DNA from 2 places in the Mucilaginibacter sp. McL0603 genome. Region 1 is predicted to be linked to the other one. Evidence: riboswitches for the same ligand, from Rfam matches in the RefSeq annotation. Region 1 holds a riboswitch; the other holds the start of a gene.
The links. A riboswitch is a leader RNA that binds a small molecule or an ion and turns the genes downstream of it on or off. The one in region 1 is predicted to bind S-adenosylmethionine.
Positions count from the first base shown of each region.

Region 1 (15,731 bases):
GTTTCAGGAAGGCCGCTTTATTGGGAGGTGTGGTGGGCTGGCCTTCCAGTACTCCCCATGCCAACTCATCAAGACCGGATAATTTTTCGTACGGTATTCCCTTATCAATAAATGCCTGTATGCTTTGCTGGGTACGTTTTAGCTCAGAAATATATATTTTATCAAAAGGCACATTCTTATAGGCTTTATAAAATAAAGCAGCCTGGTGACGTCCTTCCTCGTTTAGATCGGTGTCCCTGCCCCTGCCTTGCACAATCCCCTGTTTATTAAGGTCTGTCTGGCCGTGGCGAACAACATATAACGTTTTTAATATCATTAATTTTTAGCTAAAAGCTGAAAGACAAAGGCCTAAAGCTCTTTTAATTCTATTTTAAAAGCCCCCTTAATTTATCACAGGCAGTTTGTAAAACTGTGGCTTTGCTTCCTCAGGGAACTCAAAATTGGTATAATCGGTAACTACATTATATAATGTATCCCGTTCAATAGGTTTTCTGCCCACCTGTTTAATCAGGTCTACCAATTGCTTGGTGCTCATACCCGGATGCTGTTCCTCAGCGCCAGCCATTGAATAAATCTTTGTAGTGTCATCTAATGTTCCGTCAATATCATCCACACCAAAGTTAAGGGATAACTGCGCCGTATTACGGCTAATCATCGCCCAATAAGCTTTTATATGATCGAAATTATCCAGATAGATACGTGCTATGGCATAATTACGCAAATCCTCAACAACAGTTGATTCCGGTACGTGTGACATCTGGTTATCCTGGTTACGGAATTTCAGTGGAATAAAAGTCTGGAAGCCAGCTGTTTTATCCTGCAACTGGCGCAAACGTTCCATGTGATCTACACGATGCCAATATTTTTCTATATGACCATACAACATAGTAGCATTTGAGCGCATACCCAGTTTGTGCCATTCCTCATGTATTTCCAGCCATTGATCGGCAGTGCATTTGTCTTTGGCTATCTGCTCGCGTATTTCGGGATGAAATATCTCCGCTCCACCACCCGGTATTGATTCCAGACCAGCGTCCTTCATCATCTTCATGCCGGTAGCATAGTCGATCTTTGCTTTTTTGAAAATATAATGATATTCAACCGGTGTTAAAGCCTTTACATGCAATTCAGGGCGATGCGCTTTTATTTTGCTGAATAATTCGCTATAAAAAGGAACATCGTATTGCGGCAATACACCGCCTACAATATGTACTTCGGTAACCGGCTCATTGTCATATTTTTTTACAATGTCCAGCATCTCTTCCATCGTATACTCCCACCCTTCCGACCGTTGTTTGATCAGGCGGGAATATGAACAAAACTTGCAATCGTAAACACAAAGATTGGTTGGTTCGATATGAAAATTGCGGTTAAAGTAGGTTTTGTCTCCGTGTTTTTTTTCGCGGATATAATTGGCCAGAACTCCCAAATAGCTTAATTCGCCCTTTTCAAAAAGCAAAACACCTTCGTCTAAGGTAATGCGTTCGCTATTCAGAACTTTTTGGGCAATGTGCTTTAAATCAGCAGGAAGATCAGGATTTTGAATTAATACCTCTAAATCACCAGGTGAAACCATACACAGAAAATTTTGTCAAATGTACTAAAAAGCGCAAATTTTGCTTTCACACAATGGCATATTGTTCAACTATGCAAGGTAATGACATTAAGTTTACAGTGAGGTGATGGATGATATCTGCTGAATACCAATAAAACAGTTATCCTGGCAACCTTTTGGGTAATAGCCCACCTCGGATATTAATCCCCTGTTTTTTATCTCAAAATAAATATCATTTTTAAGAGGATCAGCATTAAGCCAGCTATTTTTAGCTTTGACATATATATCGTCCAGTGTCATTACATCACCAGCTTCTGGGTGAGTATTCAAAGTAATCCCTTCTTCATGCCATTTTGCAGTAGTATCTCTTTTAGCAGTATTATGCACAGTATCTATTAAATAGTAATATGCTGAATAATCGCGGGCTACAACTTTACCATTCTCCACACTTGTTGTAACGGTCACGTTGTTAGAAGGCTCCACATATATCTGATTAATGGTATAGGCATATGAATTATTAATCTTCATTTTGTAAGAAAGCCAGGCACTATAACTATTATTATAATTTGAAGTAATAGAATCAGGGATTTTAAAGATGCTTTTTGATGTATCCTTATCGTTATTTGAAACAACAGAATCCTGTATTTTAACAGCATTTTTAACCATCTCTTTTTTACAGGAAATCAGGAGAATAAGCCCGATAAGGATAAGGCACAATTTGGTTTTCATACTAAGGTTATTTGGGGGATTATAATAAAATTACAAATAATACCACACGTTTGCCAAATAATCTCGTTTATTTTGTTGTTTATGAAAATCGAGACCATCGCCATTCACGCCGGTAATCATGCTGACGGATCATCAAAAGCAGTAATTCAGCCTATCACCCTATCCACAACGTTTACTAGAGAAGCTGACGGATCTTTCCCGGCAGGATATATCTATAGTAGATCAAGCAACCCCAACCGTACATCCCTGGAAAATGTATTAGCCAGACTGGAAAGTGGCGCCGATGCGGCAGCTTTCTCCTCTGGCAATGCGGCGGGTATGACGGTTTTTCAAACGCTGAAACCAGGTACACATATAATTTGTCCGGATGATATGTATCATGGATTGCGTAACCAGATAAAAACACTGTTTGCCGGGATATTAGAGTTTGATTTTATCGATATAAATGATACCGCAGTATTAACTTCTCATATTAAATCCAATACCGGCTTAATATGGATCGAAACACCTTCAAATCCGCTTTTGAAGATAACGGATATTAAAAAAATTGTTGAAATTGCGCGAAAACATCACATCAAAGTAGCTTGTGATAATACTTTTGCCACACCTATTGGTCAGCAACCATTGGCTTTGGGCGTTGATCTGGTAATGCATTCTTCCACCAAATATTTTGGTGGTCATAGCGACCTTATGGGCGGTGCATTAATTACTGCCGAGAAAAATGAATGGTGGACAAAGATTCGCCAGGTGCAGGAAATGGGCGGCGCTATCCCCTCGCCTATGGATTGTTATTTTTTAACGAGAAGCATAAAAACACTTCCCTATCGCGTACGTGGACACGTATATAATGCGCAATTGCTATCTGAATATCTTCAGAAACATTCCAAAATAGAAAAGGTAATGTACCCTGGTCTTCCATCCCATCCGCAGCATAAAATTGCCAAAGAGCAAATGCTAAATTTTGGCGGTATGCTTTCTTTTTGTGTAAAAGGAGGATCGGACGAAGCAAGAAATGTGATTAACAAGCTAAATATATTTACCCAGGCCACCAGCCTTGGCGGCGTGGAAACCCTGATAGAGCATCGTGCCTCTGTTGAAGGTCCGGACACCAAAACGCCGCATAATTTATTGCGTGTATCTGTAGGCCTGGAACATATTGATGACCTGATCGCAGATATCTCTCAAGCACTAAGTTAGAGCAAATCATGGTTCACAGTTTCAGTTTTACTATGAGCCATGATCTATTAATTATCAACAATTAACTTTTAAAATACGACATCGGCTCTTTACCCAGCCGTCTTCTCAATATACCGATCTGCCCGATATGATAAGATTGATGATCATTGATAAAAGCCCACAATCCGGCTAAAGTGTTATCAAATGGAGCTATTGGGTGCTTTATTTCGATAACCGAACCCAATGCTTCATCCGGCAGGTTTTCAAGGCCTTTCCGAATAACAGGTGATACTTCGTTCCATTTATTCCTGATCTGTTCAATTGTAGGAAACTCACCTTTTGGCATTTTTCTTTCTTCTTCGGTCGACCCTTGTACAGTTAAAAAATGACCAGTCCATGGGATATCCACTTGTGCGCCACCAATACGTACCAGGTTTCGTTGCGCCCATAGTAAGTGTCCTGCCAGCCATTTAACGCTATTCATGGGTTCGGCCACGCATGTGTTTGCTTCGGAATCATTGATACTTTCAATTACATTGTTGAACAATATATCATGAAGGTCATACTGTGCTAATAATTGTTTTTTTGCTGACATGATTTAATGATTTAGTTTTTTGATCTATGTAAAACTACCAACAATAACAGCTTACAGTGGGGCGTAAATACGCCATATAAGAGGCTTTTTGCGCCATTTATTCAATCTGTCAATAGTGGGGCAAGTACAATATAAAGTCATAACCTCAAATTTTTTGAAATTTAATTTGGAGATTTGCTTTAACATGCACTATGTTTGCAACATTATTTGGTAACAATACCAAAATCAATTCCCCAAAAGGTTTTGATTTATAAAGAAGCGGCGAGAGATCAGGCTCAATGACCCGCTGGCAACCCTCCAAGGTGGAGAAGGTGCCAATTCCTGGCCCGGAGAATGGATCTCCGGGGGATATAAATTAATAACCATGAAAAGTCTGACGAAAATCACATCCTGCAACCTTTTGAACATCCCTACGGGTTTGGCAATTTCTTATAGCTATCCAAATAGCTGTATGTGCATGTGTTGTTGCTGTTAATCCACGAGTTTGAATTTATTTAAACAAAGTGCATAGCATCAAAGGCTTACCTGTCTTTATTTGCTACTAACATCAAATCACCTTTAGCATCAGGAAATCAATAGTTAAAAACATCAAAATACTTACTGCCATGTCAACATTAAAATTCGAAACATTACAACTACACGCCGGACAAGAAGCTGACCCAACAACGGGCGCACGGGCTGTGCCACTTTATCAAACTTCTTCATTTGTATTTAAAAACGCCGAGCATGGCGCAAACCTGTTCGCTCTAAAAGAATTTGGTAATATTTACAGCCGTATCATGAATCCAACCACAGATGTTTTTGAGAAGCGTGTGGCGGCATTGGAAGGTGGCGTAGCAGCATTAGCAACCGGATCAGGACAAGCAGCGCAATTTCTTGCCCTAAACAATATCCTACAGGTTGGCGATAATTTTGTTTCCTCACCCTATTTATACGGCGGTACCTACAATCAATTTAAGGTTTCTTTTAAACGGCTGGGTATTGATGCACGTTTTGCAAAAGACGATAGCGCCGAAAATATTGAAAAATTGATCGATGACAAAACCAAAGCCATTTATCTTGAAACCATTGGTAACCCGGAATATAACATACCCGATTTTGATAAAATCGCTGCTGTAGCTAAAAAGCATGATCTACCGCTTATTGTAGATAATACATTTGCCGCTGCCGGTTATTTATTCCGTCCGCTGGAACATGGAGCACATGTTGTGGTACAATCTGCTACAAAATGGATCGGTGGACATGGTACAAGCATAGGTGGTGTAATTGTTGACGGTGGTAACTACAACTGGGGCAATGGTAAATTTCCACAGTTTACCGAGCCATCAGAAGGTTATCATGGATTAGTATTCTCGGATGTATTTGGTATTGGCGGCCCTTTTGGCAACATCCAATTCATCATTCGTGCCCGTGTTGAGGGTCTACGCGATTTTGGTCCGTCTATATCTCCATTTAACAGTTTCCTGTTCATACAAGGATTAGAGACACTTTCATTGCGTGTTCAACGCCATGTGGATAATGCACTCGAGCTAGCTAAATGGCTTGAAAAACATCCCCAGGTAGCAAAAGTAAACTACCCAGGCTTAGCATCATCGCGTTATCATGCGCTAGCCCAAAAGTATTTGAAAAACGGTTTTGGCGCAGTATTATCATTCGAGATAAAAGGTGACAAAGAAAATGCCGGCCGTTTTATTGATAGCCTGCAACTGGTTAGCCATCTGGCAAACGTAGGTGATGCTAAAACATTGATCATTCAACCATCAGCAACTACGCATCAGCAACTTTCTGATGAAGAACAACTTGCCGCAGGGGTTACGCCAAACTCGTTGCGCATTGCAGTTGGAATTGAGCATATTGATGATATAAAAGCCGATTTGGAACAGGCATTTGCCAAAATAAAAAAACTGGCAGCCGAGTTAAGCCTCACCTAAATCCTCTCCAAAGGAGAGGACTTGATTTTATTCCCTCCCTTTTGGGGAGAGTTAGAGAGGGGCAGTTTTTTTAGTTTTTTAAGTGATAATAGAGTTATTACGGAATGTGGCTGATAAAATTCAGCTGCATCCGAAATAACAAACGGATGAAATGAATACACAAATATTTAAATACCCGAACCCATTTAAGCTCGAATCAGGAAAGATATTGCGGGAACTGGAGATAGGTTTCCATACTTATGGTAAATTAAATAAAGAGCGTGATAATGCGGTGTGGGTATGTCACGCACTAACAGCAAATTCTGATGTATTTGACTGGTGGAAAGGATTGTTTGGAAGCAAAAATTACTTTAACCCGGATGAGCATTTTATTGTATGCGCTAACATTTTAGGTTCACCCTATGGCACTACAAGTCCATTGAGCGAAAATCCGGTAACCGGTTTACCATATTACTTATCGTTCCCACAAATATGTGTTCGTGATATGGTTAAAGCACACCAATTACTGGCAGATCACCTGGAGATTAAAGATATCAAAATAGTTTTAGGCGGTTCATTAGGTGGGCAGCAGGCTTTGGAGTGGTCTATTATGGAACCAAATCGTATCAAAAATCTGATAGCGATCGCTACCAACGCGCGGCATTCACCATGGGGCATCGCTTTTAATGAATCGCAGCGCCTGGCCATCGCTTCGGACAGAAGCTTTTATGCAAATAAACCTGACGGCGGCGTAAAAGGCCTAAAAGCAGCACGTAGTATTGCATTGCTCTCCTATCGTGGTTACAAAACCTATTCGATAACACAACAAGAGGATAACGATAAAAAAGTAGACAGCTTTAAAGCTTCATCATACCAAAATTACCAGGGCGAAAAACTGGTAAACCGATATAACGCTTACAGCTATTGGTGTTTGACTAAAGTAATGGACTCGCACAATGTGGGTCGCGGCAGGCATGGTGTGGAAAAAGCGTTAAGCCTTATCAAAGCAAAAACATTAGTAATTGGAATTAAATCAGACCTGTTATTTCCCCTGGAGGAACAACAGTATCTGTTCAGGCATATACCTACGGCAGCCTTTGCCGAATTGGATTCGTTTTACGGCCATGACGGATTTTTGATAGAAACAGAAGCATTAACAAATATTATTACATCATTTTTTAAAACTGACGTAAAGGGAAAAATTATAGAATTGCAACAAACCGCATAATGAGTAAAAAACTAACTATAGGACTATTTGGCTTTGGCGTTGTGGGCCAGGGATTGTACGATATTATCAAGACTAAAAATCTCAACCTCGAGATAGTTAAGATATGTATTAAGGATGGCAGCAAAAAAAGATCGCTTCCATCCCACCTATTCACTACTGATAAAGACGAGTTGCTCAACAATCCAGAGATCAATACAATTGTTGAGCTAATCAATGAAACTGAACCGGCTTTTGAAATTGTTTCAAGAGCTTTAAGCACAGGCAGAAATGTTGTGTCGGCAAGTAAAAAAATGATTGCCACGCATCTAAATGAATTAATTACTCTGCAACATCAATACGGCACTTCCTTATTATATGAAGGTGCTGTTTGCGGCAGTATTCCTATCATCCGGAATTTAGAAGAATACTATGATAATGAATTACTGCATTCCATTTGTGGAATTTTTAATGGTTCATCCAATTATATTCTTTCAAAAGGCTTTATCGAAAATATGGATTATGATTCGGCCTTAAAACAAGCCCAGGACCTTGGTTTTGCAGAAACCGACCCAACTATGGATGTGGGTGGTTTTGATGCAAAATTCAAGCTGGTTATAGCGGCATCACATGCTTATGGTGTGGTCGTAAAACCTGAAGAAGTTTTTAACCTGGGTATACAAAATCTATCTGCTCACGACTTGCAATACGCCCGTGAAAAAAATCTAAAAATCAAGCTGGTTCCTGTTGCTAAAGAACTGGATGACAAGCATGTAGCATTATTCGTGTTACCTAAATTCGTAAATGAAAGCGAATTTTTATACAATGTTGAGTACGAATATAACGGGGTAATTGTACAAGCTGCTTTTGCAGATCAGCAATTCTTTTTTGGTAAGGGTGCCGGTGGTCACCCTACAGGCTCGGCGGTGCTTTCTGACATAGCAGCTCTACGTTACGATTATCAATATGAATATAAAAAAGCCAAATCGAAAAAAGATTTGAACTTCACTAATGATATCGAAATAAACATTTATTTGCGCTATGAGGATGACAATCTGGTGGATGAATTAGGCTTTGAATACATCCACGAACGGTATTACTCAGGCAATTATAAGTTTGTTATTGGGAAAATTAATCTGCAAAAACTGATCGACAATCAACATCGTATATTTAACGACAAGGCCTTCATAGCCTTTGCTGATCAGCTAAAAGGGGTCAGTTTAGCCCCGGCAAAAAAACAAACTGCAGAAGCTTATTTATAAACTTCTGCATTATTTATGGAAAGAGGCTCCCAAATGGGAGCTTTTTTATTATAGCTTACATGATTAAACTTTGTTCCTTTCGTAAAGGATGTGCGCAGCTGAATTCGCAATAAATGCAAATGAGCTAATTTGTGCTTATTGCTATACCTTTCTCCGTTTTATATGCTTTGATTAACTTTTCAATTTTTCCCAGCTTGTATTCTTTGCTTTTAATTTTTTCTACTAAGTCAGAGGAGTCATTCAGTGCATTGCACATTACTTCGATAAAATTATCTTTGGTAATATCTTTCACATCGTCTATGAATGCGCCATAATAGTACTCAATGTCAATGTAGTTATCCGTGCCGGATCCAGAATGATAGCCATGCGAATAAATGTTTACCGACCGGGTGCTTAAATCGACCACATAAAATAGGGCAGTGGTATCCGGTTTACCTTTTTTATCTTTAATCGAAAGATTTACCACAAAGCTATCCGCTTTTGCTACCACCGATTTTACGGCAATTGCCTCAATAATATTGGTCTCAGCTTCAGAATTAATTTTAAACTTAAAAGTTGAAATCTTTCTTTTTCGCGCACCAAGGATCGACCAATTGTCTTCAGAGACATTGTTAATCTTTATAAGTCCAGGATGTTTCGCACCTTGTAGGTCATAGTAGCAGCCCTGCTCCCATTTTTGTGCTTTTGCCGCAAAGCTAACTGATAAAAGCAGAGAAAAGATAATTATAAAACGTGATAAGTATAGGTGTTTCATTCCGCCAAAATAGAAATAATATTGGATTACTTTAAAGAAGAGGATGACTCAACGTAAAATAATCTTTGAAATTTATTATATCCAAACAAACACCATCAAATGTTTGAATAAATTAAAGCAGAAGAGGCTGCTCTCAAACAGCCTCTTCCCTTTGTATGTGTTTAATTAAGGGGCTTAAAATGATCTGTCCAAATCCCAGCCTTCAAGATAGTCGGCTACGCGACGGAGGAATGATCCGCCTAAAGCACCATCCACCACGCGATGATCGTAGGATAATGACAGGAACATCATATGTCTTACAGCGATTACATCACCCTGCCTGGTTTCAACCACAGCCGGTTTCTTTTTAATAGCTCCAACAGCTAATATTGCCACTTGGGGTTGATTGATAATCGGTGTACCCATTACATTCCCAAACGAACCTACGTTGGTAATAGTAAATGTACCATCTTGTACATCGTCAGGTTGTAATTTGTTACTTCGTGCCCGGTTAGCCAGGTCATTAACAGCTTTGGCAAGGCCGATAAGATTTAATTTATCCGCATTTTTTATTACCGGCACAATTAGGTTACCGCTTGGTAATGCAGTAGCCATTCCAATATTTATATTTGCTTTTTTAATGATCTGGTAGCCGTTTACAGAGACATTAACCATCGGCATATCTCTTATAGCCCGGGCTACAGCTTCGATAAATATTGGAGTAAAGGTGAGTTTTTCGCCTTCTTTTTTCTCAAAAGCACCCTTGATCTTCTCGCGCCATAATACCAGGTTGGTTACGTCGGCCTCCACAAAAGAAGTAACGTGTGGTGCAGTATGCTTACTCATCACCATGTGATCAGAGATCAGTTTCCGCATCCTATCCATCTCTATTATTTCATCATTACCTGATACAGATATTGACGGAGCCGGTTTAGATTCTATCGTTTTTTCGTATCCCAACGGCGCCTGACTCTGAACAGTTTTTGGCTCAGGCATTGGTCTGTATATTCTTTCTTCTGCAATAGATGATGGTTGTTTTGTTTCTTGCCTGGTTGATGCCGCTGACGGGTTCTGTAAGTAATTTAAAAGATCGTCTTTTGTCAAACGTCCTTCAGCACCTGTTCCTTGAATTTTATCCAATTCTTCTACACTGATGCCTTCCTGTACCGCAATATTTTTTACCAATGGTGAGTAAAATCTTTCAGAACTTTTGAATTCCTTATTATTTTCTACGGACGGTTTTGCTTCCAATTGTTCCAAGCCGGGAATCGGCTCCGAAGCAACCGGTGCTGGTTTAGGTTCTTCAGGAATATTGATTTCAGGTTTTGGAGCAACGGATACCGGTTCTTCAATACTTTCTGCAGCTTCTCCGGTTTCAATAACTGCAATTACTGCCCCTACCTGTACTACGTCATTTTCGCCGCAAAGCTGCTCTATCAGTTTACCCGAAACAGGTGATGGGACTTCAGAATCTACCTTATCAGTAGCAATTTCCATTACTGCTTCATCAGCTTCAATATAATCTCCCGGTTTTTTATTCCATTTTATTATTGTTGCCTCGGCAACGCTTTCGCCCATTTTTGGCAATAATAATTGGTATTTGGCCATATAGATCTAGTTAGTACAGGTCAAAATTAGCTAATTAGTTTCTAATTCCCTTAACAATCTGTGAAGCATGTTTAGTGCTGCTATTGCTGTTCGCTCTATATTCTGTAGCCGTTTGTTACCAAATTGGAATTTTTTAGTGATGGTCTTCTCCGCGTTTGCCACTCCTATCCATACAGTACCCACAGGTTTTTCCGGAGTTCCTCCATCTGGCCCGGCGATACCCGTAACTGCTATGGCATAGTCCGATTTAAAGTTCAACAAGGCTCCCTGCACCATCTCAGTCACGGTTTCTTTGCTTACTGCTCCATATTGCCATAGCGTTTCATTTTTAACGCCTAATATACTTTCTTTAAGTTCGTAAGAATAAGATACCGCACCACCGAAATATACTTTTGAAGATCCAGGATGTTGGGTTATCAAATGCGCTATATAGCCACCGGTGCAGCTCTCGCCAGTGGATAAAGTAAGTTCTTTTTCGGCCATTAAATTTAGTATGGCCTTTTCGAGTGGAATATCCTCCTGTGCAATTATTGAGTTACCAACCCGTTCAACAATTTTAGCTGTATATTCACTCACTTCGTTGTTAAGAAGGGTTTCATCATCTCCATAAGCACTTAAACGCAAACGTACCTGTCCAAGTTTAGGCAGATAGGCCAGCTTTATATAAGGTGGAAGCGAATTCTCAATATCAGCTATTTTTTCGGCTAAGTAAGATTCCCCCTCACCCGCTGTCAATATGGTTTTATGAACGATAAACGGAAGTTTAAATGTACTCTTTAGCTTTGGTATCACAGCCCCTTCCATCATGTACATCATCTCATGCGGTACACCGGGCATAGACATGTATATTTTGCCGTCCTTATTAAACCACATCCCCGGAGCAGTTCCGTTTTGATTAATGATTACCTCACAATTTTCGGGCACAAGGGCCTGTTGTTTGTTTACGTCAAGCAGTTCAGTAAGAGGGCCTCTAAGACGTTTGAATATCTTTTCTACGTTTTCCAGCGCCTCTTTATTTTCAATCAGTCCTACTCCAAAATATTCGGCAAGTGTCTTTTTGGTGATATCATCTTTTGTAGGTCCAAGTCCGCCGGTAATTAAAATAATATCAACACGGACACTTGCTTCGGCCAGGGCAGTCAAAATATGCTCTCTGTCATCAGAAACTGACGATATCTGTTTTACCCTAATCCCGATAGCATTCAGTCTTTGAGCAATCCATGCCGAATTACTGTCAATTATCTGGCCTATCAGTATCTCATCGCCTATGGTTATTATTTCTGCTAACATTTATATTTATTAATTCGGACTGTAAAATTGGTTACTTGTGTAATCGCTTCTTTTAGTCAGTTTAAGATCCTGCAATATAGCCGCTTTCACACGCAGGGTAACATTATATGATTTATAATAGCCAAAAGGCAGCCATTGCACAGACAGGTCCCAGCAATGCAGATCACGATAGATGCCAAATGATGTTGCACTGCTCAGCCTGCCTGCCCTTAAATCGTAGTTAGTGGTATATTGCACTTTCCACTTTGGGGTGACGTTTACATCACCACTTAATTGTATTGTATTGGTTACAAAGGTAGATGTATAACCATTATTATAATTAAAACTATAATTAAGCGATACGTTCCACGGAACATTAAAATCAACATAGGCGCTCGGATCACTATTAAGCAATGCAAGCTTTGCAGCCTGATCGGGGTTCATGGTCTGTAATGTGTTCGCGGGCGTCGGTGTAGTAGTATTCTGCGGTTTAAATAAAGCAGGGTTTAAACTCGCACTCGCCGAAAGATTAAAAGATGTCAAAGTTGGAAATTTTCCATCCTGCCATGTATAGCGGTTCGTCGGTACCTTATATTTAAATATCTGGTTACTCATAATGGAATCCCTTACTTGCGTAACATAGGGGTCCAAACTTCCCCCTATAGTTATATTCAGTTTTTGTTTAAATAAAGACGTATGGCCAGAGAATGAAATGGCTGAAAGTTTAAGTGAGTCGGCTGCGAAATTATAAAAAGTTGAAATGTTAAAGCCTTCCAATATCTTTATTTTCTTATCCGTTGTTGAAGTATCCGTACTTTTTGGGCGTACCTTGGCCTCAATATTATTATCAATACTTATTCCCACCCCTGCCGTTTTACCTGCGGACGGCCCCCCGTATACCGCATTCTGAAAAATGGAATACTTTTGATAGCTGATCTGGTATGGTATAGTGGCGTTGCTTACTGCCGTCTGATAATAACCGTAATTTAAGTTTGAAAAATCGGGATGATAACTAAAGCTTAACGAAGGTGTAGCTACATACCGTATTGCTTTTATGCTGCTGTTTTTAAAACTTAATGTACTATATATTTTAGTAGATAAAGAGGCTCCCACGGTATATTGGCCAGCCCTTTTAAATCCACCCACCGTATCAAAAGTTAAAGAATCCCTGCCAGGTACACTACCTCTGGCGAAACTTTCTCTAACAGTCTGAAAATACCACCATTCCTGGTAGTTAACGTTTGCACTAAACTGGAAATATTTTAATATATTCTGATTAAATCCGATTGGTATTTGATGCTCTATTCCATTTTGCAGGCGTTTGGTAAAAGTTTCACTTGTGAACAATTCTGATTCAGGCACTGCATTAATTTTATTTGTTCCCTGCACACTGTATCCTACTGTTATCTTCTGATACCATTTTTGTGTCCCTACTCTCTCCTTTGAATCAAAAGGACTAATGGTTGACATGTTAAAGTTAAAGGTCGGTAATTCAAGGGTAACGGTTTTATTAACCAGGTCCTGGCTGTGAGACAAATTGACTGTAAGGTTGAATGGCGTGCCTTCCCACACCCTGCCATAGGCAATACTTGAGCGCAGGCTACTCGAGGTAAGCGTGTTTAGATTGTAGCCTTGTGTTGCCGGATTGTTCTTAAAAAACCCTGATGTACCTGCGTTAACTGATGCGCTAAAAGTAGTTCCAGGGTTCGAATTTGGATTTTGGCTATGACTCCAGTCAATATGAAAATCTTTAGTAGGCGGATCTCCGGGTAATCCATAATTGGTAGAACTGTAACTCAATGTAACAGTACCAGAGTACTTATACCGGCTTAAATACCGCGCTGATGTACTTACCTCATATGAGCCTTTTGAATAGAAAGTACCCATATTAGTAAGATCGATATAGTCATTTAAAGCAATGTAATAACCGAAATTTCTCAGGTAAAATCCAAGTTTTTGATCTTCACCAAATGTGGGAAGTATTACTCCCGATGTACGCGAATCGGGTTTGGGAAAAAATCCGAACGGGATTGCTAACGGAAGCGGTACGCCTTCAATTTCAAGAAATGCGGGACCTGACACTATACGGTTTTTTTCGCCTATACCCTTTGTAATTACGATCCCAAAATGAGTATCCGGATAAGGCAGGTCGCAGGTACTGAAAATAATATTCCGGTAAGCCACTTCTGTCTCATTTAGCTTTTTTGCCTGGCCGCCAGTAATAAAATTCCCATCCTGGTCAGACGAGGCATTATATATTTTCCCCTTTTTTGTCTCATAATGAAATCGCAGAGAGTCAGACGTCACCGGTTTGTCTTTCCCTTGTTTGGATATTGGCCGGCCGATATATCTTTTGGTCAAGGGGTCGATTTGGCCGCTCGCAAATATGATCTTGTTCTTTTCATCTACCCTGATATAATCAGCATCGAGTTCAAAATCCTCGTAAGTTACTCTTGCGCGGCCGTAGAGATATAAAACCTGGTGCACATCATCATAACGTGTTGAGTCTTCAGCATGTGCCGTCACTATGGATTTTAAACCGCCGCTTTGCTTTTTAGTAGTATCAGTTTTACCAGCCGCAGTTTTTCCTCCTTTATTTGATGTAGATTTTTTACCTTTAAGCAGTTTCCTGTCTTTTACAGAATCCAGCTTAATAATGGTGTCAATAACCGGCCTATAGCTTTTAAAGCTGCTAACCTTTGCAGATGCTATTACGTTTACCACTAAAATAATTACAAGCAGAAAAAACAGGCGTACGAATTTCAAAATCGAATATGAATAGTATTTTTGCAGGTATTGTTAACAGCGTTCAAAAATAATGAAAAATAAGGCATTGAAAAGATTGATTTACGGTTTATTGGCATTTCTTATTTCCCTACCACTATTTTCTTTTAAATTTATTGGTTCCATAAAAAAAGATACCGTGCCTGATAGTGGTTTTAAAATTAAAACCATTATTGTTGATGCAGGCCATGGTGTGCGTCCTTCGGGCGCTGAAGGCCACTTCTCTCCAGGGGCATCGGGTTCTTATTCATATGAGAGAGATGTAACGCTTGCCGTCGCAAAAAAATTGCAGATTGCAATAGAAAAAGAACTCAATGGAGTAAAAGTAGTGATGACCCGGAAGACAGAAGAGGATGTATCATGGCAGCATCGTGCCGATATTGCAAATCAAAATAAAGGCGATTTATTTATATCTCTGCATTGCAACTCATTAGCACCGAGGCGTATCCGGGAAGTTGTTGGCCATAAGCACCATAAACCTGTTTACCGAACTATAGAAGTACCTGATCGTTCAGGTAAAGGGGTTTTATTGTTGGTATATGGGACCTGGCGTACTAAAGAAGAAGAAAAAGCGATACAACAGACTCATATAGAGGAAGATTCAGAAATGAACTCTGCCGTAGATCCTAACGATCCTTTAACCATGATCCTCATCAATGATTATAAAACTAAATTTCGTAAGCAAAGTATTCACCTGGCAAACCTTATCAATACTGAATTTGTCGATACTGATGGCAGGCGCAGCGAAGGCATCAGAGAACAAGGAGTTTTGGTATTGTGCCACAGTGCCATGCCAGCCGTATTAGTTGAGACGGGATACATTAATAATCCGGATGACGAGGCTTATTTAAATTCAGAAAAAGGACAGGATGAAATTGTTGAGTCTATTGTAAGGGCTATAAAAAG
Region 1 is NZ_CP188251.1:3,538,464-3,554,194, forward strand. It holds gene ACPPVU_RS16245 (histidine phosphatase family protein) at 1-316, opposite strand, end outside; gene mqnE (aminofutalosine synthase MqnE) at 383-1,576, opposite strand; gene ACPPVU_RS16255 (hypothetical protein) at 1,670-2,284, opposite strand; gene ACPPVU_RS16260 (trans-sulfuration enzyme family protein) at 2,366-3,481, shown strand; gene ACPPVU_RS16265 (DinB family protein) at 3,543-4,055, opposite strand; SAM riboswitch class I at 4,301-4,412, shown strand; gene ACPPVU_RS16270 (O-acetylhomoserine aminocarboxypropyltransferase/cysteine synthase family protein) at 4,661-5,986, shown strand; gene ACPPVU_RS16275 (homoserine O-acetyltransferase family protein) at 6,138-7,193, shown strand; gene ACPPVU_RS16280 (homoserine dehydrogenase) at 7,193-8,431, shown strand; gene ACPPVU_RS16285 (hypothetical protein) at 8,556-9,185, opposite strand; gene ACPPVU_RS16290 (dihydrolipoamide acetyltransferase family protein) at 9,360-10,772, opposite strand; gene ACPPVU_RS16295 (competence/damage-inducible protein A) at 10,803-12,062, opposite strand; gene ACPPVU_RS16300 (putative LPS assembly protein LptD) at 12,072-14,807, opposite strand; gene ACPPVU_RS16305 (N-acetylmuramoyl-L-alanine amidase family protein) at 14,860-15,731, shown strand, end outside.

Region 2 (15,731 bases), 2.0 Mb from region 1:
GGAAAATAAGGTCACTTTATCTTTTATAATCTCAGCTATTTCGTCAACATTGGTTCCCTCTATTGCTGAAACTTCATAGCATGGATAACCGATATTTTCATAGATGGATTGATAGTCTGCCAATATTTCAAGTCCTTCATCGCTAAACAGATCGAGCTTATTAAACACCAACGCAGCAGGTATATCATAGGCCTCTGCAGTGACCAAAAAGCGGTCAATAAAGCCCAATGATGTGCGCGGCGACGCAAGAGTGACGATAAGTAGCGCCTGGTCTAAGTTTGCGGCTATAACCTGGGCTTGTTTTGACAGGTTGATAGACTTGCGGATGATATAATTTTTACGCTGATGGAGTTTGGTGATTACCCCTGTACCCTGCTCAGGCTCCAGTTCAAATTCCACCCTGTCGCCAACAGCAATAGGGTTAGTTGTAGTAATGCCTTTGGTGCGAAAAATACCTTTGATACGACAATCAAATTTTTGCCCATCATCTGTTTGTACCTGGTACCAGCTACCGGTTGATTTGGTTACGAGTCCCTCCATTGTCTGTGCAAAGGTATCAAATTTAACAAGGGCTTAAATAAGGATTATTTAGGTGGGATCGATCTCCATTTCGGCATCAGTCAAACCTTCCAGTTCGTGTGGATTATGAGTCACTATCAGGGTGGTGGCGCCGAGTTCTTTCCAAAGCGTTTTCAATTCAGGAATGAGCTCTGATTTCATTTTTGGATCAAGTGCCGAAAATGGTTCATCCATCAATAATAATTGTGGCTTAATTGCCATTGCCCTTAATATAGACAATCGTTGTTGTTGCCCGCCGGATAAATATTCGGGTTTGTGTTTGGCAAAAGTCTCCAGCTTACCAATTGCCAATAAGCGATCTATCCATTTATTATCTTCGGTAGCATACTCCATGTGCTGTCGCACGGTCATATTCGGGAATAAGGCATAATTCTGAAAAACAAAACCAACCCTTCTTTTTTGTGGCGAAAGAAAGATTTTTGCCGATGTATCAAGCCAGGTATTATCATCAACTTTAATTTCCCCTTTTTCGGGGTCGATCAATCCGGCGATGATCTTTAAAAAAGTGGTCTTCCCTGCGCCTGAAGGACCAAATATCTTAGTAATACTTCCCGACTGAAATTGTGCCGAAATTTTCAGCATCTGTTGCCCTTTATAAGCCTTCAGCTTTTTCTCAATATCTACGCTGATCATTCTAAAGGGCTTTTGGCTTTATATTTATTGAACACAAATATCGATATCACCATTACAAAAGTGATTGAAAATAAAATCAGAGAATATCCATTGGCTGCACCGTAATCCATGTTTTCGACTGAGTCATAGACTGCAATGGATGCCACCCGGGTTACATTGGGAATATTACCGCCAATCATCAGTACCACACCAAATTCACCCAATGTATGCGCAAAGGTAAGTATGACCGCCGTTAACACGGAAGCGCGGATATTCGGTAACAAAACATGAATAAATGTTTGCCGTTCTGTTTTACCTAAAGTGTACGAGGCTTGTGAAAGCGATAAAGGCAATTGCTGCAATGCTGATTTAATCGGGCCGATCATAAAGGGCATGCTATAGATCACAGAAGCCAGTATCAATCCCTGGAAAGAAAAAACAAACTGAAGATTAAACGTATCGTGCAACCATTTCCCAATTCCATGCCGCGGACTAAAAGCCAGCAACAAATAAAAGCCCAGCACAGATGGCGGCAGTACCAATGGCATGGTAATAATGGCTTCCAGTATGATCTTTACTACCGACCGGCCTTTTGATAACCAATAAGCCAATGGCAAACCGATAATCAGCAATAGCAATGTAGTGATGCTTGCCAATTTTAGTGTGAGCCATATCGGGGTTAGATCCATCTAGAATAATTCAATTAAAAGAGTCCATCATCGTTTATTTATACTTCTCCAATAATTGTTGTAAAATTTAATATTGACAGAATCTGGTATTACCAATATACCATTATAAGGGTGAGGTGGTTTAACGTGCAAAATACGTTCTAACGCATACATCTTTTCCGTATATACACTAAATCCTTTGAAATGCAAAGCAGTACTAACAGCAGGATTGTCTGCATCTTTCAAAAGTAATGGAACATACTTTTTATCGCCTGACATCCCTGCTTCGTACGTCCCTTGTATTATTTCTCCCGGTTTGTTACTATTAAGAAGTCGTGTTATTTCTTTATCCCGCTGACAAGAAGTAACTATCACTAACAAAGAAAATAAAACAAATTTGACATATCTTTTTGTAATTGTTCCACTATACTCCATACCCGTATTCCTTTAATATTGCTTTAGCGGCAGGACTTAGCATATATTCATAAAATTTAAGAGCATCGGTATTATCCTTAGTTTGTTTAATGATGATCATTCCTTGTTTTATTGGGGTGTAACTTTTAGGGTCGATCTCTTTCCAGTACAAGGTTGTCTTTCCCTCGGCATCTTTAACTAAAGCACGTGTAGTAAAACCTACATCTACTACACCTGTGGTAATATACGTGTTCACCTGGGCAATGCTTTCACCTGTAACAACCTTAGATTTAATATCATCCAGTATGCCTTTCAGCTTAAGTGATTCTTCGGCTGCCTTACCGTAAGGAGCAATTGTGGGATTAGCTATCGCGATCTTTTTTATTCTTTGGGATAATAAAGCTCTTTCCCAGTTTTCAAAACCGATGTTTTGTGTGCTGCAGATAATCAGGCTGCCATAAGCATATACTGCAGGCTCCTTTGCACCAAATCCTTCTTTATACAAAGTTTCCGGGAAACCCATATCAGCCGATAAAAACAAATCGAAGGGCGCACCGTTTTTTATCTGTGTGGTTAAATTACCTGATGAACCTACAATAGGCTCTATCTCAATACCGGTTTTCTGCTTAAAATCTTTCCCCAATACTTTGATCACGCTCTGCAAGTTGGCCGCTACTGCAACCTTTAAACTCTGGGCAAATAATGATACGGACATCACCAGGAATGCCGCCGTTACTATAATGGATTTCTTTATATTCTTCATAAGGTTCATTAAACGAATAACAGTATACATTTCTTGTTAAAAATACGACGCTAAGATTAATTTACATTCAAAAAAGAATTATTTAATAATGTATTTTATACACTAAGTTAAAATAATACTATATTGCATTAGCTTTTACTAACCAACAATTACAAACCTAATGATATGCCTGTATAACAGCAGGCATATTAATTTAACAAATGATTTCATGAAGAGTTCGGTCATCCGTCTAGCCTTATTAGCGTTGCTTTGTCTCCCATTATGTTTGAAAGCACAAACCGGTAAGTTTATCAATGTACGTGGAAAAGAAATAATCGACCCCAATGGCAAACCTTTCCTGATGCGGGGTACCAACCTTGGCAACTGGCTGATACCGGAAGGTTATATGTTTAAATTTAAGAGCATCAACTCACCGAGGCTTATTAATGAAGCAATTAGTGAATTAATAGGCCCGGACGAAGCCCGCGAGTTCTGGGAAAAATACCTGCATACTTATATTACCGAAGGCGATATCCATTATCTGAAAACATTGGGGGTCAACTCTATCCGTATACCTTTTAGCTACCGCTTATTTACTAAAGAAGATTATTTAGGCAAAAATGATCCCGACAGGGGATTTGAATTGCTAGACCCGGTAGTGGGTTGGTGTAAAAAAGAAGGCATGTATGTAATACTGGATATGCATAGCGCGCCGGGTGGCCAAACGGGGGATAATATTGATGATGGCTATGGCTATCCCTTCCTGTTCAAAAATGAAGCCAGTCAAAAACTGACAGCCGATATCTGGCGCAGGATAGCAGATCATTATAAAGATGAAACTGCAATATTAGGATACGACCTGTTGAATGAACCTATCGCTACCTACTTTAATGCTGCTGAACTGAACCCTAATCTTGAACCGGTATACAAAAAAATAACCGCCGCCGTACGTGAGGTCGATAAAAATCACCTGGTGGTATTAGGCGGTGCACAGTGGGATAGCAATTTTAAAGCCTTTGGACCACCCTTCGATTCAAAAGCAGTTTATACCTTCCACAAATACTGGACAGACCCAACTAAACAAGTAATACAGGATTATATTGATTTCAGGGATAAGTACAACGTCCCTATTTACTGCGGCGAAACCGGAGAGAATAAAGATGAATGGGTAGGTGCATTTAAAAACGTACTGGAACAAAATAACATAGGCTGGCATTACTGGCCTTATAAAAAAATGGATAACGTGGCCGGTTTTGTCACCTTTGACATACCTGCAGGTTACGATAAGATCATTGAATATACTGAAAAGCCGCGCAGCAGTTTCGAAGAAATCCGCAAAGCAACACCGGCAGATCGAGAAGCGATCAAAAAGGCACTTTATGATTTTATTAATAACAGTCGTTTTGAAAACTGCCGCCCAAACAAGGGTTATATTACAGCATTAGGATTAGGTACGAAGTAATCTAAAACCAAATATTATATAAATCGTATAAAAAAAATTCAAGTATGCCATTATCAATACAAAGAATGTCTTTTATCAAAATATTTAGCGCGATAGCTGTATCGTTTCTATTTTTTTCTTTTTTATCCTGTTCAAAGGATGGCCTGCCTGCAACCAAAATAGTTACTCCGGTAAATACAGATACCACACCAACTGTAAAACCTATTTACTCCCTGGTATGGTCTGACGAATTTGATGGCACCGCCGTTGACACCAGCAAATGGACTTATGATTTAGGAAACCTGAATGTAAATAATGAAAAGGAGTTCTATCAAACTCAAAATGCCACGGTGAGCAATGGCAATTTGGTGATCACCGCCAAGAAAGAGGTAGTTGGTGGTCAGCCTTACACCTCATCCAGGCTGAAAACCCAGGGCAAGTTTGCTCCAACCTATGGCCGTATAGAGGCAAATATTAAATTACCAATGGGTATGGGCATGTGGCCTGCCTTCTGGATGCTTGGGGCTAATATTAACTCCGTATCCTGGCCGCAATGCGGGGAACTGGACATAATGGAGCATATCAACAATACCAGTACCATTTACGGTACTATGCACTGGGATAGCAACGGGCATGCGCAATATGGGAGTACCACTTCCACTACTCCGGGCGATTATCATCTATATGCAATTGAATGGGACGCTAACGAGATCAGGTGGTATGTTGACAACACTTTATATCAAACCGGTAATATTAAAAGCGACATCAACAACACAGGCGCTTTCCAGCTGCCTTTCTTTATCCTTTTAAACCTGGCGGTAGCAGGCGATTTCCCTGGTCAGGTGGTAGATGAAACGCTTTTTCCTGAGAGTATGTATGTTGATTACGTAAGGGTATACAAGCAGACAAATTGATTTAGTCGGAAAGTCAGAAAGACCGAAAGTTGGAGATATTTTAAACTTTCGGACTTGTGCGGACTTACTGACTTACGGACTATAAAAATAAAATTGTCATTGATACGGTTTTTATTTAGTTTCGGCTAAGTATAAACCGTTTTCTTATTTAAAATCTACCATACCGATGAAACTTAGCAGCCTTGTTTTGTTATTCTCTGTGCTTTCTATCGCCACTTTTGCGCAATCCGTGAAAACTTACCAGGTAAAATCACCCGATGGAAAGATCGACATCACTGTTACCACAGGTAAAACTGTAAGCTGGTCCGTGAAGCATGAGGAAACGGATGTGATACTACCCTCAATTATATCTATGTCTTTGGATAAAGGAGATGTTTTGGGTAAAAATGTTGTGGTAAAATCGGCAAAAACCGTAGCGGTAAACCAGGCAATTAAAACGCCGATCTATAAAAAAGCTGAAGTAAAGGATAATTATAACCAACTTGTATTAACATTTAAAGGAGATTATGGTCTGGCGTTCAGGGCATATAATGATGGTATTGCTTATCGCTTTGTAACTGTCAGGAAAGGGAATATCACTGTTAAAAATGAAGAGGCCAATTTTAATTTTAAGGATGACGATAAGGCTTTTCTTCCATTTGTAAATGACTACCGCAATCACGATAAATTCAATACTTCATTTGAATCACATTACGATAATATCAACCTTTCAGCTATAAAAAAAGACACTTTAGCATTTATGCCTGTGTTGGTGGATCTCGGCAACGGTAAAAAAGCAGCAATACTTGAAGCTGATCTGCAGGATTACCCAGGAATGTATGTAACCGGCTCACAGGATAATGGGCTAAAAGGTGTGTTCGCACCATACCCTACTGAAGAAGCTTCAAAAGGCATTAATTACGTGGTAAGCAAAAGAGCAAATTATATTGCGAAAACCAAGGGCATGCGCAGTTTTCCATGGCGTGTTGTGGTGATCAGCACCGAAGATAAACAGCTTGCCAATAATGATATGATGCAAAGACTGGCCGAGCCGTCAAGGGTGAAAGATATATCCTGGATAAAACCCGGTAAGGTGGCCTGGGATTGGTGGAACGATTGGAATATCAGTCATGTTGATTTTAAAGCGGGTATTAATGTGCCTACCTACAAATATTACATTGATTTCGCGGCAGCAAATAAACTGGAGTATATTATTATTGACGAAGGCTGGTCGGACGATCATGATCTGAATAAATTTAAACTGGATGTTCAGGAAATCGTTAATTATGGTAAACAGAAAAACGTAGGGGTGATACTTTGGTCTACCTGGTATGCGATCACCCGTGATCCGGACGAACTTTTTGCAAAATTTTCGAAAATGGGTGTTGAGGGTTTTAAAATAGATTTTATTGACCGTGATGATCAAAAGGCTGTAAGTTCATTATACGACCTGGCACAAAAAGCAGATAATAATCATCTGTTGGTTGATTATCACGGCATGTACAAACCAAGCGGTATGCAGCGTACCTTCCCTAATGTGATCAATTGCGAAGGTGTAAAAGGTCTGGAAAACATGAAGTGGGGAGTAGATAATCAACCCGGATATGATGTAAGTATCCCATTCATCCGCATGATGGCAGGACCAATGGATTATACACCAGGCGCTATGCGCAATGCCTCAAAAGCAGCTTTTCGCCCTGTAAACAGCAACCCGATGAGCCAGGGAACACGCAGTCACCAATTGGCGATGTACACTATTTTTGAGGCACCGTTACAAATGCTTTCTGATAACCCGACTACTTACAGGGAAGAGCAGGAAAGCACTGATTTCATTGCTGCTGTACCCACAGTATTTGATGAAACTGTTGCTTTAGACGGAAAAGTTGGAGAATATGTAAGCATAGCGCGGCGCAAAGGCAACACCTGGTTTGCAGGAGCAATGACCAATTGGGATAATCGCCAGATAAAAGTCGATCTGTCCTTTTTGGGTGATGGAAAATATAAAGCGATCCTGTTTGAAGACGGCGTAAATGCTGACCGTGACGGAACTGATTATACACGCAAAGTAATAACCGTAACCTCAAAAGATCACCTGGACATAAAAATGGCATCCGGCGGTGGCTGGGCGGCGAGGTTTGAGAAATTGTGATGGGTGACTTGTGATCGGCCAATTTAAAAATATCGAACACCGAATTTTGGATATCGAATGATGAAGTAATAAAAAACCACTTCGATACCCGCCTACCGGCAGGCAGGTTCGGCGTTCGATATTCATTATTCGATATTATAAATTCTTAAAACTTCAGATTTGCTTTAAGCCAGGTTTGTACAGCTTCTTGTGTAGCAACTTCAACAGGCATTTTATCGTGGATCAGCTTTTCCATTTTATTACCTGTATTGGCAAAACGATAATCCCAAAGGGCCATCAATCTGTTGATGAGATAAACTACCTCATTTCCTTCTTCTCTCGAAAAAAGCGTTTCGTCAGGCTTACCATTTGTACGCGGATCATTCGGCACATAGGTACTCCATTTGTAATCGCTGTAAAATAAATTTCTTCTTGAAAAGAGGATCATACGTAGCTAATTTCTATAAAGGTAGCATTTATAATCAGTTTGCAGTTTGCAGAACACAGTTTGCATTTAAAAAAAACCTGAGCAGTTAATATCGAACACCGAATATAGAATTTCGAATAATGGAGTAAACAGCATTTCGAAATTCGGTGTTCAAAATTCATTATTCGATATTTTAAGCGATTTTTAGAAACACGAAACCTATAAAAACAGTAAAGCCCCTGATGGGCAGGGGTCTTTACTAACCAATTATAAACCTAAATTATGAGAAGGGCTGTAGGAGAAGGGGTCGAACCTTCACGAAGTGGTTATTCTTATTGCTAAGAGTTTCCCAAAACCTTCGCCACCGCGACAAGGAGGTGTGTCTGCCAAAAATTTCACCATCCTACAGTATATTAGTCTTCAGTTTTGAGTTATCAGTAATGAGTAAGATCGCTCATTACTCAAAACTCACTACTCGTAACTTAAACTAGCTGTTGGGGAAGGGGTCGAACCTTCAAGGAGTAGTTAGCCCCAAAGGGGTTTCCCAAATTCTCCGCCACCGGGACAAGGAGGTGTGTCTGCCAAAAATTTCACCACCCAACATTGTTTTTTATTTAAAGAACAGTAAGCTTTATCCAATTGCTTATTACAAATTTAACAGGAGTATCAATTTCTTGCAAATATTTCAATAAAATATTTTTATTTTTAATTTTATTTTAATTAAACTTGTATTTAAATAGCGAATTGAAAATTTATGTCCCACAGAAAAGCTCAAAATTTAGAAATTGATAATCTCGACATACAGATTTTGTCGATTTTAATGAAAAATGCGACAACTCCGTACACTGAAATCGCCAAAGAGTTGATCGTTTCCGGCGGAACCATCCATGTTCGGATGAAAAAATTAGAGGAAATGGGTGTAATAAAAGGAGCCAGTCTGGAGGTAGATCCACAGAAGCTCGGTTACGATATTACAGCATTCCTGGGCATTTATCTGGAAAAGGGATCACAGTATCATGAGGCTGTTAAGCAACTAAAAACTGTTAAGGAAATAGTTGAGTTACACTACACTACCGGTAGTTACAGCATCTTCGCCAAGATAGTATGTCATGACACTAACCACCTGCGCGAAGTACTGAATGAGAACATCCAGGGCGTAAAGGGAATTCAACGTACTGAGACCTTTATCTCATTAGAAGAAAGCATCAGGAGGCAGATCACTTTGGAATAAAATTTACATAAAAGAATTGTCATCCTGAGCATTGCGAAGGATCTTCTTCAAAATACAGGGCGAAGATGCAAGTCGAAGAAGATGCTTCATTTCATTCAGCATGACAATCTTAAACTGTTATCACTTTTGATTCTTTATTTAAATTTTCCTTTTAAAGCTGCCAGCTTAATGGCCATATCCGTTTCCGGTTGATCTTGAGCTTTTCTCTCTGTAAACGGTTTAGCCTGATATTTTGGTTGTTCCCTCGGTTTTGGTTGCTCCCTTGGTTCATTAGCCTTCATGGATAAGGAGATTCTTTTTCGATTTACGTCCACTTCTGTTACGGTCACCTCTACCTTTTGATGTACTTTAAGCACTTCGTTAGGGTCTTTAATAAATCGGTTTGTGATCTGGCTTAAATGTACCAAGCCATCCTGGTGAACACCGATATCCACAAATGCACCAAAATTGGTGATATTGGTGACTATGCCGGGCAGTTTCATTCCTATCTTCAAATCACCGATAGCATTTACCCCATCTGTAAAGCTGAATGCTTCAAACTGTTCACGCGGATCGCGACCCGGTTTAGCCAGTTCGGCCATAATATCATTCAGCGTAGGCAAGCCAACCGTTTCAGTAGCATATTTCTGCAATGGAATGCTTTTTCGCAGTTGCGTATTGCCCATCAGTTCTTTTATCGAGCAATTGAGATCTTTCGCCATTTGCTCCACCAAACTGTATCTTTCAGGGTGTACGGCACTAGTATCCAATGGGTTTTCTGCATCGTGGATGCGCAAAAATCCAGCTGCCTGTTCAAAAGCCTTATCGCCAAGCCTTGCTACTTTTTTTAACTGATCGCGGCGTTTAAAAGCACCGTTTTCATTACGGTAGTCCACAATATTCTGCGCCAATTGTGGACCAAGGCCCGATACATAAGCCAATATTTGTTTAGATGCCGTGTTCAATTCAACCCCAACCGCGTTCACACAACTGATCACCGTATCATCCAATGATAGCTGTAATTTATTCTGATCTACGTCATGCTGGTACTGCCCTACCCCTATTGATTTTGGATCGATCTTTACCAGTTCTGCCAATGGGTCCATCAACCTGCGACCGATTGATACTGCCCCCCTCACTGTTACATCTTTATCCGGAAATTCCTCACGTGCAACATCAGATGCCGAATAGATCGATGCGCCGCTCTCATTCACCATCACAATATTGATATTTGGTACATCCAGGTTGCGTACAAAAAGCTCGGTTTCGCGGCCGGCTGTTCCGTTGCCGATTGCAATGGCTTCTATATTGTATTTTTCAATTAAGTGCCTGGTCGTTTTCTCAGCATCCTTTGCACTGCCTGCCCCGGTATGAGGAAAGATTGCTGTGTATTCTAATAATTTACCCTGTTCATCCAAACAAACAACTTTACACCCGGTACGGAAACCCGGGTCGATAGCCATTGTGCGCTTTTGACCAAGCGGAGCAGCCATTAGTAGCTGGCGCGCATTTTCTGCAAACACCCTTATTGCCTCTTCATCAGCTTGTTTTTTGGTGAACAGGCGGACTTCTGTTTCCATCGATGGTTTTAGCAGGCGTTTGTAGCCATCAGCTATCGCCAGTTTTACCTGTTGCGACGATTCATTATTGCCGTTTATAAAAAGCTGCTCTAATAAATAAACCGACTCATCTTCTGGCGGTTGGATATCCAGCCAAAGCATTTCTTCCTTTTCACCACGGCGCAGAGCTAATATGCGGTGTGACGGCGCCGATTTTAAAGGCTCTGTCCAGTCGAAATAATCCTTGTATTTAATCCCCGCCTCTTCTTTCCCAGCAATAACTTTAGATTGAAAAGTGCCCTTTTCCAAAAACAAAGCACGCATTTTGGTACGTACTTCGGCATTTTCACTGATATGCTCGGCTATAATATCCCTTGCTCCTGCCAGCGCTTCTTCGAGTGAGTTTACGCCTTTTTCCTCATCGATATATTTAGCAGCTTCTAATTCCAAGTCAATCCTGCCTTGTTCCAATACCAAATCGGCCAACGGTTGTAAACCTTTTTCGCGTGCTGTAGTAGCCCTGGTTTTACGCTTAGGTCGGTAAGGCAGATAAATATCTTCCAGCAACACCATCGTTTCCGCCTCATTGATCTGCTTCTCTAATTCAGAAGTTAATTTGCCCATTTCAGTGAGCGATTTCAGAATGGCTTCGCGGCGTTTATCCAACTCACGCAATTGCTGTACACGGTCGCGTATGGCGGCTACCTGCACTTCGTCAAGGCTGCCTGTCATTTCTTTACGGTAACGGGATATAAAGGGCACGGTGGCACCCTCATCCAGCAAAGCAGCCGTAGTACTTACCTGTTTTTCGGCAATGTTTAATTCTAAAGCAATTTTTCTGTAATGAACACTCATATATCACAAATCGGAATTGCGAAGTTGACACTCTTTAGGCAGAATAGGAAATGGTGTTTAAAAGTATTTTTTCAAAGTGTTGCAGGTAATGGGCGTAACCCTGTAACGGTGTGCAACATATCAATAGTTAAAAAATTTCTCTTGGTTAACTGATGCCGTTATATCAAAATTGACACGTTAATTTGGACAATTCTTATTATTTGTGTTACTATATAACTGTTGTATATTAGCATATACTAAACCTTCTAAATGAAACAAGCATTAAAATATAGTTTAAGAGTCTGGATAACCACAGCATTATTATGGCCTATTTATATAACAGTTATTAGCATTTTCTTTTATAAAGAAAAAAATGACTGGAATGATTTTACTGAGCCGTGGTGGGTTGGCCCGTTGTTGTTATTAGGCGAATTAATATTGTCAATACCAAGCTGTGGTATAACTTATTTGCTGTCAGCGTCACTCATCGGCGACTTTAAAATACGTCGGATAAAAACTATTTTATCCATCTTAAGTCCACTTCTGTGTATATTGCCAACAGTGTTGCTATCACGTGGCCATATATATATATTCAATACTTACGAATTTGTTGCTTTTTATTTAACGTATTGCGCAGCTCTAAATACTTGTATATGGCTTTACAGACTAAAGCCATATACAAGTGTCTCAAAGGGCGTAATATCTCTCCCAAAATGACACTCCCCCTACACACCAATTCACCCTGCATTTTGAACTTACAACTTTATTATGCAAATTTGCGAGGCTTATAGAGAAAGACGGAGGGATTAGACCCTGCGATGTCTTAGCAACCTGTGCTTACAAGGTGCTACGTTCTACTTATCCGCCTCAAAAATGGATAGGAAAGATAAGCGAAAGTCAATTTTATAACCGACTTTTCGAAATAAGCTTTTGATTTAGATATGAGATTTGAGATGTTAGATATGAGATGCAATTGTATTGCTTCTTATGTCTCCATTTAATTCTCAGGTCTAAGATGATATATGAATTGATGAGCTGATTTTCTGTCTCACGTCTCATATCTCACATCTCAAATCTATTAATAATGGATATTAGAAAAGAATTAGAGAAACGCATACTGGTAATTGACGGCGCGATGGGTACCATGATACAGCGGTATCAGCTCACCGAGGAGGATTTTCGTGGGGAAAGGTTTCGTGATCACCAATCAGACCTGAAAGGGAATAACGACCTGCTGAATATTACCCGTCCCGATGTGATCAAAGCCATACATCAGGAATATATTGATGCCGGTGCTGATATCATCGAAACTAATACCTTCAGCACACAATGCATATCACTGGCGGATTATCATATGGAGGACCTGGCTTATGAATTAAGCTACGAAGGTGCTCGTATTGCCCGTGAGGTGGTTGATGAACATAATAAGAAATTTCCTGATCGTCCACGTTTTGTTGCCGGTGCTGTCGGACCCACCAACCGTACGGCTTCCATGTCGCCGGATGTAAATGATCCGGGTTACCGTGCGGTTACTTTTGACGATCTGGCGGAGGCTTATTATGAGCAGGTGCGTGGTTTAGTGGACGGCGGTTCAGACCTGTTACTGATCGAAACCATATTCGATACACTGAATGCCAAAGCGGCCATTTTCGCTATCAAACGTTATGAAAATGAATGCCGTAATGCCGGCAAAGATCGCAATTTTTACAGGAGCACATCTAACATCATGATTTCCGGTACTATCACCGATGCTTCGGGGCGTACACTTTCGGGGCAAACAGTTGAGGCATTCTGGAACTCTGTTCGCCATGCAGGCTTATTGTCTGTTGGATTGAACTGTGCCTTGGGTGCAAAAGAAATGCGACCGCACTTGCAGGAACTTTCTGAAAAAGCCAATGTATATACTTCCGCTTATCCCAATGCAGGTTTGCCGAACGAATTTGGGGGTTACGATGAGATGCCGCATGAAACTGCACATTTGATCGAGGATTTCCTTGATTTCGGGATGGCAAATATTGTAGGCGGGTGCTGTGGTACCACACCCGATCATATCCGTTGCATTGCCGAAAAAGCAGCAAAAGCAACTCCGCGTAAACTACCTGAAGTAGAATCTTACTTGCGTTTAAGCGGGTTGGAATCTGTCAACATAACACCCGAAACCAACTTTGCCAATATAGGCGAACGTACCAATATCACCGGATCACCTAAATTTTCCAAACTGATTTTGGGCGAGGATTACGAAGGCGCTTTAGTAGTTGCCCGTCAACAGGTAGAGGGTGGTGCTCAGGTGATCGACGTGAATATGGACGAGGGCATGATCGACTCGGAAGCAGCAATGGTGAAGTTTTTAAACCTGATCGCATCCGAACCGGATATAGCCAAACTGCCTATCATGGTCGATTCGTCTAAGTGGACAGTGATCGAAGCCGGGCTTAAATGTTTACAGGGCAAAGGCATTGTCAATTCAATTTCCTTAAAAGAGGGTGAGGATAAATTCAAAGATCAGGCCCGCAAAATATTAAGCTATGGCGCTGCCGTAGTGGTGATGGCATTTGACGAGCAGGGACAAGCTGATTCGCTTGCCCGCCGTATAGAGATCTGCCAACGCAGTTATGATATTTTGGTAAACGAAGTAGGCTTCCCGCCACAGGACATCATTTTCGACCCGAATATTTTAACGGTAGCTACAGGATTAGAAGAACATAATAACTATGCGGTCGACTTTATTGAAGCTACCCGCTGGATAAAACAAAACCTGCCACATGCAAAGGTTAGTGGAGGGGTAAGTAATATCTCGTTCTCCTTTAGGGGGAACAATGTGGTACGCGAAGCGATGCACTCTGCATTTCTGTATCATGCCATCAAAGCCGGATTGGATATGGGTATAGTAAATGCCGGGATGCTGGAGGTTTACGAACAGATACCAAAGGACCTCCTTGAGAGAGTTGAAGATGTCTTATTAAATCGTCGCCCGGATTCTACTGAGCGACTGGTTGAGTTTGCTGATACCATCAAATCAAAAGGCAAAGAGATCGTACGTGATGAAGAATGGCGCAAAGGGTCGGTGGAAGAACGCCTATCTCATGCACTGGTTAAAGGTATTATCGAATACCTGGATGATGACGTTGAAGAAGCTCGCTTGAAATTCGCCAAACCTTTAGAAGTGATCGAAGGGCCGCTGATGGATGGAATGAATGTGGTTGGTGATCTGTTTGGAGCAGGAAAGATGTTTCTGCCGCAAGTAGTGAAGTCTGCCCGCGTAATGAAAAAGGCGGTAGCTTACTTGCTTCCCTTTATTGAACTTGAAAAACAAAGGGTAATTGACTCCGGCGAAGATACAACCGCTGCACGGGCCAATGCCGGCAAGGTTTTAATGGCCACTGTAAAGGGCGATGTGCACGATATAGGTAAAAATATAGTTGGCGTTGTATTAGCCTGCAATAATTTCGAGGTGATCGATTTGGGCGTAATGGTTCCGGCGCAGCGCATTATTGATGAAGCCCGGAAACAACAAGTTGACATTATCGGTTTAAGTGGATTGATCACTCCCTCATTAGATGAGATGGTTCACTTTGCCAAAGAGATGGACCGCGAAGGTTTTACCATTCCGCTCATTATCGGCGGTGCTACCACCTCGCGCATACATGCTGCTGTAAAGGTTGCGCCAAATTATCAGCATGGCGTTATTCACGTACTGGATGCCTCAAGAAGTGTCGGCGTTTGCAGCAACCTGATGAACAAGGAACTGCGCGACGATTTTATAAATAACACAAAAGCTGAATACGAAAAAGCACGCGAAGCGCACCTGAACAAACGTTCGGACAAACGCTTTGTGAGCATTGATGAAGCAAGAAATTTAAGACTGCAAATCAACCTGAACGGTTCTATCCCACCAAAACCAACCTTTACTGGAACTAAGGTTTTTGAGGGGTTTCCGTTGGAAGAGTTAGTGCCGTATATTGATTGGACACCATTTTTCCATACCTGGGAATTGCGTGGTAGTTATCCCAAAATATTTGATGATAAATATGTGGGTATCGAAGCTAAAAAGCTTTATGATGACGCACAGGCACTGTTAAATAAGATAGTAAAAGAAAAACTGCTCCAGGCAAATGGTGTGATCGGTTTTTGGCCGGCTAATAGTGTGGGAGATGATATTGAATTGTATACTGACGAAACCCGTACACAATTGCTGACCAGAATACATACCCTGCGCCAGCAATC
Region 2 is NZ_CP188251.1:5,560,257-5,575,987, forward strand. It holds gene rsgA (ribosome small subunit-dependent GTPase A) at 1-540, opposite strand, end outside; gene ACPPVU_RS25475 (ATP-binding cassette domain-containing protein) at 589-1,212, opposite strand; gene modB (molybdate ABC transporter permease subunit) at 1,209-1,880, opposite strand; gene ACPPVU_RS25485 (hypothetical protein) at 1,908-2,294, opposite strand; gene modA (molybdate ABC transporter substrate-binding protein) at 2,284-3,036, opposite strand; gene ACPPVU_RS25495 (glycoside hydrolase family 5 protein) at 3,245-4,477, shown strand; gene ACPPVU_RS25500 (glycoside hydrolase family 16 protein) at 4,543-5,370, shown strand; gene ACPPVU_RS25505 (glycoside hydrolase family 97 protein) at 5,537-7,498, shown strand; gene ACPPVU_RS25510 (hypothetical protein) at 7,644-7,925, opposite strand; gene ACPPVU_RS25515 (Lrp/AsnC ligand binding domain-containing protein) at 8,659-9,135, shown strand; gene ACPPVU_RS25520 (Tex family protein) at 9,270-11,528, opposite strand; SAM riboswitch class I at 12,290-12,400, shown strand; gene metH (methionine synthase) at 12,592-15,731, shown strand, end outside.
Region 2: linked by a shared signal. The riboswitch ahead of metH (methionine synthase) and the one ahead of ACPPVU_RS16270 (O-acetylhomoserine aminocarboxypropyltransferase/cysteine synthase family protein) in region 1 are both predicted to bind S-adenosylmethionine.